Regions from separate parts of the Lactobacillus sp. JM1 genome, predicted to be linked through region 3. Evidence: predicted binding sites of a transcription regulator. Region 3 holds the regulator's gene; each other region holds the start of a gene.
The links. Region 3 encodes LexA, which represses DNA repair genes until DNA is damaged. Its sites were predicted from a motif close to CNAACANNTGTTNG; they were not measured.

Region 1: a site for LexA is predicted at 1,558-1,571, ahead of recA (recombinase RecA). Genes of this name have one in related genera too.
Region 2: a site for LexA is predicted at 1,546-1,559, ahead of xerS (tyrosine recombinase XerS). Genes of this name have one in related genera too.

The regions. Positions count from the first base shown of each region.
Region 1 is NZ_CP044412.1:1,372,179-1,375,465, reverse strand. It holds gene F3I00_RS07030 (RodZ family helix-turn-helix domain-containing protein) at 1-913, shown strand, start outside; gene pgsA (CDP-diacylglycerol--glycerol-3-phosphate 3-phosphatidyltransferase) at 913-1,476, shown strand; gene recA (recombinase RecA) at 1,638-2,732, shown strand; gene rny (ribonuclease Y) at 2,860-3,287, shown strand, end outside.
Region 2 is NZ_CP044412.1:1,018,430-1,021,716, forward strand. It holds gene F3I00_RS05205 (LysR family transcriptional regulator) at 1-393, opposite strand, end outside; gene xerS (tyrosine recombinase XerS) at 462-1,532, opposite strand; gene F3I00_RS05215 (IS30-like element ISLga1 family transposase) at 1,817-2,866, opposite strand.
Region 3 is NZ_CP044412.1:758,339-761,625, forward strand. It holds gene lepB (signal peptidase I) at 1-73, opposite strand, end outside; gene F3I00_RS03865 (bis(5'-nucleosyl)-tetraphosphatase) at 246-674, shown strand; gene F3I00_RS03870 (uracil-DNA glycosylase) at 658-1,308, shown strand; gene lexA (transcriptional repressor LexA) at 1,342-1,965, opposite strand; gene F3I00_RS03880 (DUF896 domain-containing protein) at 2,104-2,352, shown strand; gene F3I00_RS03885 (YneF family protein) at 2,425-2,646, shown strand; gene F3I00_RS03890 (ABC transporter ATP-binding protein) at 2,724-3,287, shown strand, end outside.

The sequences.
Region 1 (3,287 bases), 610 kb from region 3:
AGCAATTGAAAATAATGATTTTGATCAATTGCCAGGAGATTTTTATGTTAGAGCCTTTATTAGACAATTCGCCGATGTGGTTGGTCTTAATGGTAAAGAACTATTAGCGGACTATAAATCAGAGGTTCCTGAAGCAAAGCCTGAGGAATACGTTGAAAACTCCATCGACAATAAAAGTGAGAAAATTAAAGAAACTACAAATAGTCGTAAAGGAATGTGGCGTAGTTACCTACCTCAGATTGCAACCGTAGTTGGTGTTGTTTTAGTAATTTTGGTAGTTTATATTGTTTATACTCGTTTCTTTACTGGAACTAATCAGCAATCAGCAAATCAAGCTGAGAACGTAACTGTTTCTTCTTCTCGTATTAAATCTTCAAAATCTAAAACTTCATCAAAGAAGAAATCAACTCCAAAGTCTAAGACTTCAGAAGTTAAAATTGCTAGTTTAGGTAATAATAGTTATCGTGTTAGCGGGATGAAAGATGACCGTACTTTAACTTTAGGCACCACTAAGAATGAAGTTTGGGCACAAATTTTAGTTAATGGTTCTTCAGTTTGGCAAGGAACATTAAAGGCAAACGGTAAGCATTCAGTTCAATTACCGCAGAATGTAAATAGTGTTTCTGTGCAAATGGGTAATAGCGTTTCGACTACTTTGACTTTAGCTGGTAAGAAGGTGAATGCCCATAACTCAACGAATCCTGCTTCACCAATGACTGTCAGATTTACTTTTAGTGGACAAAATAGTCAAACTACTAGTACTCAACAAAGTAGCGCAACTACTCAAAGTTCTACTACTACGAATAATGTGAATACGCAGACACAGCAAAATCAACAAGGTACTCAAAACACTCAAAATACTCAAGGGCAAACGAATACCAATCAAAATAATGGAGGTCAAAGTAACCGTTAATGAATTTACCAAATAAATTAACTATGTTTAGAATTTTTATGATTCCAGTTTTTATGCTAGTTTTAATTTTTAACTGGCCGGCTGGTGGTGCAATTGTTTTAGGTGCACATATTTACTGGTCTCATGTATTAGCTGCAGTGATTTTTGCAGTGGCATCAATAACTGACTTTTTAGATGGTCATATCGCTCGTTCAAGAAATTTGGTAACCAATTTTGGAAAATTTGCTGACCCATTAGCAGACAAGATGCTAACAATGACTGCTTTTGTATTTTTAATTTCTTTAAATCTAGCACCTGCGTGGGTAGTGGCTATTATTGTTTGTCGTGAATTGGCTGTTACTGGCTTACGCTTGATTTTAGCTGAGAATAAAGGTCAAGTTTTAGCTGCCAAAATGCCAGGTAAGATTAAAACAACTACGCAAATGTTGTCCATCATTTTCTTATTGCTTGGTGACGTTTACTACATCGGTACCATTTTATTGTATATTTGCTTAATCTTTACAATTTACTCAGGTTATGATTACTTTAAGCAAAGTGGCGATGTATTTAAAGGTGAAATTTAGAATGAAAAGAAGCAGAAATGCTTCTTTTTTTTGAAAAAAATAAAGTTAGTTTGCGTAATAAAAATTAGAGAAATATATATATGAACGCTAGTTCGTATTTCTCTTGCTTTTAGGTAGTCAAACCAAGTATAATTATTATAAATGAATAAGGAGGAAGAGATTTGGCTAAAGATGATAAAAAGAAGGCCTTAGACATTGCCTTAAAGAAGATTGAAAAAGACTTTGGAAAAGGCGCAGTTATGCGTATGGGTGAAAAAGTAGACACTCAAATTTCCACTATTCCTTCCGGTTCACTAGCTTTAGATGCTGCTCTTGGAGTTGGTGGTTATCCACGTGGACGAATTATTGAAGTATATGGACCAGAAAGTTCTGGTAAAACTACAGTAGCACTTCATGCTGTTGCAGAAGTTCAAAAGCGTGGCGGAACGGCTGCATACATTGATGCTGAAAATGCTATGGATCCGGCTTATGCTGAGGCATTAGGTGTAGATATTGATTCATTAATTTTATCTCAACCAAATACTGGTGAAGAAGGATTACAAATTGCAGATACTTTGATTGCCAGTGGTGCAATTGATATTTTGGTTGTGGATTCAGTTGCTGCATTAGTACCACGAGCTGAAATTGATGGTGATATGGGAGACTCTCACGTTGGTTTACAGGCGAGATTAATGAGTCAGGCCTTGCGGAAACTTTCTGGAAATATTTCTAAGACGAAGACAATCGCCGTTTTCATTAACCAAATTCGTGAAAAAGTTGGTGTGATGTTTGGAAATCCAGAAACTACTCCTGGTGGTCGCGCTTTAAAGTTCTACTCTACTATTCGATTAGAAGTTCGTCGCGCAGAACAGATCAAGCAAGGATCTGATGTAATTGGTAACCGTGTTAAGCTAAAGGTTGTTAAGAACAAGGTTGCTCCACCATTTAAAGTGGCAGAAGTTGATATCATGTACGGTAAAGGAATTTCTCAAACTGGTGAATTAATTGATATGGCTGCTGACAAGGATATCATTAAGAAGGCTGGTTCATGGTATTCATACGGTGATGATCGAATTGGTCAGGGACGTGAGAATGCTAAGCAGTACCTTGAAGAACATCCAGATGTGTATGATGAAGTAAAAGAAAAAGTGCGTAAAGCATATGGAATTGATTCTAAAGCTATTGAAGAGCGTGAAAACCCCGAAAAAATAAAGCAGGAGAAGGAAGCAGCAGCGGTAAAAGATGATGCTTCCAATGAGAAAAGTAAAAAAAACTAGTAAACAAATACAGTTAAACCTTGGCTTTTAAAAGTCAAGGTTTTTTGTATGATTGACATCACTTCCGGATACTTTTATTATTAATAATGTGTGAAATAATTCTATAAAAAAGGCGATAGTAAAAGATATGATAAATACAATTTTAGTTCCTGTTGCTGTCGCTATTGTTTCTGTCTTAGTTGGAGGTTGTGCGGGTTATAGTCTTCGTAAGAATAAATGGGAGACTCAAGCTCAGAATGCAGCCCATGATGCAAAACACATCTTGGCAGATGCAGAAAGTAAGGCTAAAGCGGTAGAGGCTGATCTTGCTTCTCAAAAAGAAGCGATGAGAAAAGCTGCAGCTGATGCCAAAAAAGAAAAGATCTTGGAAGCACAAGAAGAAATTCATCATTATCGTGAAAGAGTAGATAATGAATTGAATGAGCGGCGACAAGAAGTTTCTAGACAAGAAAATCGCTTACTGCAACGTGAAGATGCTATTGATCATAAAGATAGTTTGCTGGATCAAAAAGATTCACAACTCACACAAAAAGAAAACCAAATTAAAAAATTGCA
Region 2 (3,287 bases), 260 kb from region 3:
GATCATAGAAGAATTCCCATTAAAAACATGAATTTTTACTTGAGGGTAATTTTTAACAATATTATTTACAATATCCATTACACGCTTAATTGCAATACTTTCTCCAGCTCCAATATATAATTCACCAGAAATGATTTTAGAATGTTTTAAATTTTGTTGTGTCTTATTAGCTAAAGAAATAATTTCTTCAGCATGTTCTTGAAGATAATAGCCTTCCTGAGTTAACGTAATTTCTTGATGTCCGCGGTAAAACAAGGTTACACCAAGTTCTTCTTCTAGATTTTTTAACTGTCTTGACAAGGATGGCTGACTAATATGAAGAGAATTAGCAGCTTTTGATATATTTTTTTCTTCGCAAACTGCCAGAAAGTATCTTAAAACTCTTAACTCCATAAGTGATACCTCTCATTTTTAATATAAACTATCATATTTATTATAATTAAAATAGTACTATACTTAAATTAATCTTGATTCTTATGTCTATTGATCTTATTGAGAGCAGCTTTTTGCTTTTTTTGATCTACGTGAGTATACAAGTCAGTTGCCGTAGTTCCTTTTTGACCTAATTGTTGTGCTACGAGAACTTGATCTTTAGTTACTTCGTACAGCTCACTGGCCAAAGTATGGCGTAATTTATGCGGTGTTAGAGGTTTTCCAAAAGCAGCAGAATATTTATTGACCATCTTTTCAACAGCATTTGCAGTCATTCTTCTGGTTTCTCCATGCCATCTGGTTAAAAAGAAGGCTATATCATCTCTATCTGCATGGTAGCGATCGGCACGTATTTCTTGATATTTTTTTAAATAAGGAATAGTCCAGTCAGCAATCGGGACACTATCTTTTTGACCACCTTTTCTAATCACATCAAGCATTTCATCTTTTAAGTTAATATTACGAACATTCACACTAACACATTCTGAAACTCTAATTCCTGTACCTAAAATCAGTGCAATAATAGCTATGTCACGTTCATGATTTTTTTTGAAAGAAGGTAGAGACTGTTTATTACATTTATGCTCGTATTCATTTTCAATAAAATCTAAAAATTGATATTTTAAATCACCCATGTACATATGAGATTCTAGAACATGAGCTCGGTAATTCAATGTCTTAGTATCATTCAACGAATTAATTTTTAACATGACATTACGATCAAAGTATGGTTCTCCATGATTATTGTCTGAGGTAATTGTTAAGAATTTATATAAAGAACGCAGGGCATTAATTGATCGATTAATTGTAGTAGGTGAGTTTAATCGTCCTTGTTGGTTTTTGGTGTGTTTAAGATGATGAATATAAAGCATAACATCATTTCGTTGCATGTCTTCTAGTGTCACTAGTTCAATTTCTTTATTGGAAGAAGCTGTAGATAATTTATTTTGTCTCAACCAATCAAAAAAGCGACGAATTTCTGTTAAATATTGGTATGTTGTAGTTAATGAATGAGTGGTGCCAAGATTATATTCTTTTACAAAATCAGGCATATTCGCCAACTCTTGTTTAATTAAGGATAAATATTTGTTAGTTTCCAATTTATAGTCTCCTCGAACATAGGTTTGTATATATTATATCTTATTTAAGCAATTTAGTCTTGTCCCCTAATCTTTTCTAAGTAGGAGAGGGGGGAGAGTATCCATAAGTAAGAAGAAATTAGATAAATAATAACCTGAAAATGTAGAAGTTAATTTATAGATTGCTAGGAGGAACATAACTAAAATTGGAATGCGAAAATTCTAAGGTAATTTAATAATTGATGAACTGAAAAGTTACTTTAAATTAATTTCGTAAATTGCAATAATAAATTGAACACTTTTGGTTAAGCTGCTTGATAGATTCGATCTAATTCTCTTTCAAAGATTTCATCTGGTGTATGATAAGCTAAGATCTTTCTTGGCAATGAGTTGCACCAGGTTTCAATATCAATGATATTTTGTAAAGAATAGTTAGCTATTGCTTCTCCTTTAGGAATGAATCTGCGAATAAGACCATTGTGTCTTTCAACTGTTCCCTTATCACAAGAAGTGTAAGGATGGGCATAGTAAACCAGTGTATTGGATGCTTCTTCTAGGTTGGACAGATCCGCAAATTCTGAACCATTATCAGTGGTAATAGTTTTAAAAATATCATTCCAGTGTTCACTGTATTGTCTTTGGAGTTCTTTAAAGGCTTGCATGACACTGATAGAAGTCTTGTCGGGAATACGAATAATTAAGAATTCACGACTCATGCGCTCAGATAAGGTTAACAGCACTTCATCATCTTTAGTCTTATGTCCAAGAACCAAATCGCATTCCCAATGACCGAATTCATTACGTTCACTAATTTCTTTTGGACGTTCTTCAATACTTCTGCCAAGCTTTTTCTTGTTTTTGCGAACACGATGAAGCTTGGTATTGCGTTTAAGCTTCTCAGGCAAGTCGTAATTATAAATGCCTAATAAGCCCTTATCAACGTAATTATAAAGAGTTTTGGTGCAGACAACATCGCTGCTAGAGAATTCGCCAGCAGCAGTGGCACGATTACTGCAAACATCAAGCGACCAACCGTCTTTAAAGAAATGTTTGTGGACATAGTGAATAAATTGAGTTTTTTTGAGAAAGTCTGATTTGCGCCCACAATTTTTACGATGAGCTTGATATACATCATGTCCTTGAGTAGCCTTGTATCTTTTGACTTTACCATGATACAGTTTTACAGTGCCACGTTTAATCTCATAACTGATAGTAGAAGGAGAACAGTTGAGTTCACGAGCAATTGCACGCAAAGAGCAGCCATCTTTCAAACGCAATTGAATAATAACTCGCTCTTCAAATGATAAATGCTTTCCTTTAACGTGCTGGTTCATGGTAGAATGTAAAGAGTCCATTTTGACCTCCAATAGAAAGTTTTTGTGGTTATTAACATTCTATCAAACAGGTCCGAATGGACTTTTTATTTTTCTAAAGTGTTCAATTTGATTTTACAATCAACGTTTAAATTAATTTTGCTAATTTCACGATAATTAAGGGGTTGATTATATATTTAAAATTTGATTGAAAGTAGTATTTATGAGCTATATATTTACTAACTGAGGCGTTAAGGCTGTATAAATGTTTGGATTTAATTAGAGGAGAGCGGGATATAATTTCTAATTAAACATTAAACTAATTCACAGGAATTTTTTGCTGAAACTTACAGCTTTTTGGTATGTATGAGGAGGTTTTGTTCTTAGTATTTTGAAGACACCGATAAGACACTAATCAAGTGTAATTTTAAAGGTAAAAATAGAATTTTATAATAATTAAATG
Region 3 (3,287 bases):
AAAATATCGCTACTAAAATTAGTACTTGGAGAATCCACTGTCCCCAGCTTTCAGTTTGTTCTTGTTTTTTCAATTTCTTCACCTTATTTAATCTATTTCATCATAAAGTGTAACCTTAAATTTGAATTTTGTCGATTAAACTAAAAATAAGAGAGAAAAATAGAAAAGTAACAAATCTCAAAAAGGTTTAAAATGATAATTTAGCTTATAATGAAGTAAACTGTAAATTAAGAGGAGGGCGCATAATGAAGACAGTGCATGAGTATTCAGCGGGCAGTATCATTTATAGAATTAATAAAAATGAAATAGAGTTTTTATTAGTTCAAAATATGCTTAATCGTACATGGGGTTTTCCTAAAGGACATCTTGAAGCTGGAGAAAATAATGTACAAGCGGCAAAAAGAGAAGTTTACGAAGAAGTGGGATTAAGACCAAACTATGATTTTAATTTTAAAGAAAGTCTCACTTATAAAATTACTCGTGATCGTTTGAAGACAGTAACTTTGTTTTTAAGTGAATTCATTCCAACTCAAAAAATTAAATTACAAAAAAGTGAAATTGGCGCTTCTAAATGGGTGAATTTAGAAGAGGCCAGTAAATGCTTGCATTATGAAGAATTGAATGAGCTCTTAAAAAAGGCACAGGACTACATTAAAAATGAGATATCCAGATAAGTTATTAGTTGAAGTTAAGGAAAGATCAAGAGGGATGAAATTAGAAGGGATCAATTTTGGAGCTGGTCCAGTTCATCCTAAACTAATGATTATTGGCGAAGCACCAGGAAGAGAAGAAATAGAGTCGCTGATTCCTTTTCATGGTGCTTCAGGAAAAGAATTGATGAAGTCATTAGCTTCAATTGGCTTAAAGCGAGAAGATGTTTACATTACAAGCGCAGTAAGAAGTCGACCTTATAGTGTTAAGAGGGTATTTAGTAAAAAAGAAAATAAAGAAGTAATAAAATACCCTAACCGAAAACCAACTAAAAAAGAAATTCTAGCGCATGCTCCTTTGTTAGATTTCGAGCTTCAATATGCTCAACCTAAAATTATCGTAACTGTGGGCACGACTGCTTTGAGCCGCTTACTTGATCATAAATATGAGATTAGTAAAGTGCATGGTAAGATTATTAAAAATACCTCGATTTTGGAATTAAATAGTAAAAAAGATGGCTACGTTTGGTCTAAAGAAAAATATACGGTAATACCACAATATCACCCAGCCGCGGTTTTTTATAACCGAAAACTGACAGATACAATTGCTCAAGATTGGTTAAATATAAAACCTTTAATTAAATTAGTGAAAAAATAAAAACTGGTAGGAATTAATTTCCTAACCAGTTTTTTAATCAATGTTATTACGGTATAGACCGACAACTTTGCCTAAAATTTGAACCACAGGTAAAATAATTGGATCCATAGTATCATTCTCAGGTTGTAAACGATAATATCCATCTTCTTTAAAGAATCTCTTAACTGTTGCTTCATTGTCTTCAGTCATTGCAACAACGATCTCGCCATTATTTGCACTAGATTGTTTGCGCACAATCACGTGATCACCGTTTAAAATTCCAGCATTAATCATTGATTCACCATGAACGCGTAACATGAAAAGTTCGCCAGCATCATTTTCAAGATCAGGTGGAAGAGGAAAGTATTCATCGATATCCTGAACCGCTAAAATTGGTTGACCAGCAGTCACTACACCAACAATTGGAATATCTTTAGGCTTAATTCCTAAAGCTTCTCGTCCTTTTTCAGTTACTTCAATTGCTCTTGGCTTAGTGGCATCTTTTAAAATATACCCTTTCTTTTCAAGTCGAGCTAAGTGACCATGAACGGTTGAAGTTGATGAAAGGTCAACTGCACTACAGATTTCTCTAACTGTAGGTGGAAAAGCTCGTTCTTCAACGGTATCGTAAATAAAACGTAAAATTTCTAATTGTTTATTTGCATGTGGTTCAGTCATAATTTTTTCTCCATCTAGTTACTTACTAGTATTTTAACAAAAAAACTTTATCTCAGCAAACAGGCGTTCTTAGTAGATGAGTCTTTTTTTATTGCTATAATTAGGGTAAACTAACATTGTTTAGTGAGGTGTTTACTTATGGATAAAAAAGAAGAAGAAAAGCTAATTAAAAGAATTAATGAGCTAACTAAAATTAGTAGAGAACGCGAATTAACTCCCGATGAAGTTGAAGAACGCAAGAAATTAAGATCCGCTTTTCTAGAAAACTTCCGTGCAGGCTTTAGGCAGCAATTAGAAGATACTGTAGTTATTGATGAAAATGGTAAAGAAGTAACTTCAGAAAAAGCAAAAGAGGCACAACGTCGTAAAGGATTAAGAAAAGATTAATCTTTTACTTTAAAAATAGCTGTTTTTTTGGTATGCTGAAAAAGTACATTAATTTTCGGAGGTTTTTGGGAAATGAATTTAGGTTTAGCAATTTTTCTTATTATTATCGCATTATTAATCGGTCTTGTCGGCGGATTTTACGGTGCTCGTGCATACATGAAGAAGTATTTCCAAGACAATCCTCCTATTAGTGAAGATATGATTGCAGCTATGATGGCGCAAATGGGACAAAAACCATCCGCTAAGAAGCTTAATCAAGTTATGAATATGATGAAGCATCAACAACAAAAGTAGTAGCTTACTTTACTAATATTTGGTAATAGACAGAGGACCGGATTCCTCTGTCTATTTGTATATTGTGAGGTGAAAAAATGAATATTTTCAGCAAATTGGGCTGGTTTTTCAAGCAAGAAAAAAAGAGATATATTATTGGAATTAGTTTTCTGGTTTTAACTTCGATTGCAAATTTAGTACCTCCTAGAATTTTAGGATTGATGGCTGATCAATTAGATAAGGGATCAATTAGTTGGAGTGAATATGCAGCTTTGATTTTAGCGGTTGTTGCTGCTGCGATTGTTTTGTATTTATTACGCTACTTTTGGCGTAAGCAGATTTGGGGTGGTGCGGCTGAATTAGAAAGACAAATGCGGTCACGCTTGTTTAAGCACTTTATGGTAATGGATCGCACTTTTTATCAAAGACACCGGACTGGTGACTTAATGGCGCATGCAACAAACGACATCAATTCTATTCAAAATGTTGCGGGAGACGGCGTTTTAACTTTAGTAGACTCATTAGTCACTGGTGGAACAACGATGATAGCAATGATTATCTTTACAGACTTTCGCTTAACTGTTATTGCACTTTTGCCACTTCCGTTTTTGGCTTTAGGGGCCTGGAAATTAGGAGATAAACTTCATTATAGCTTTGATAAG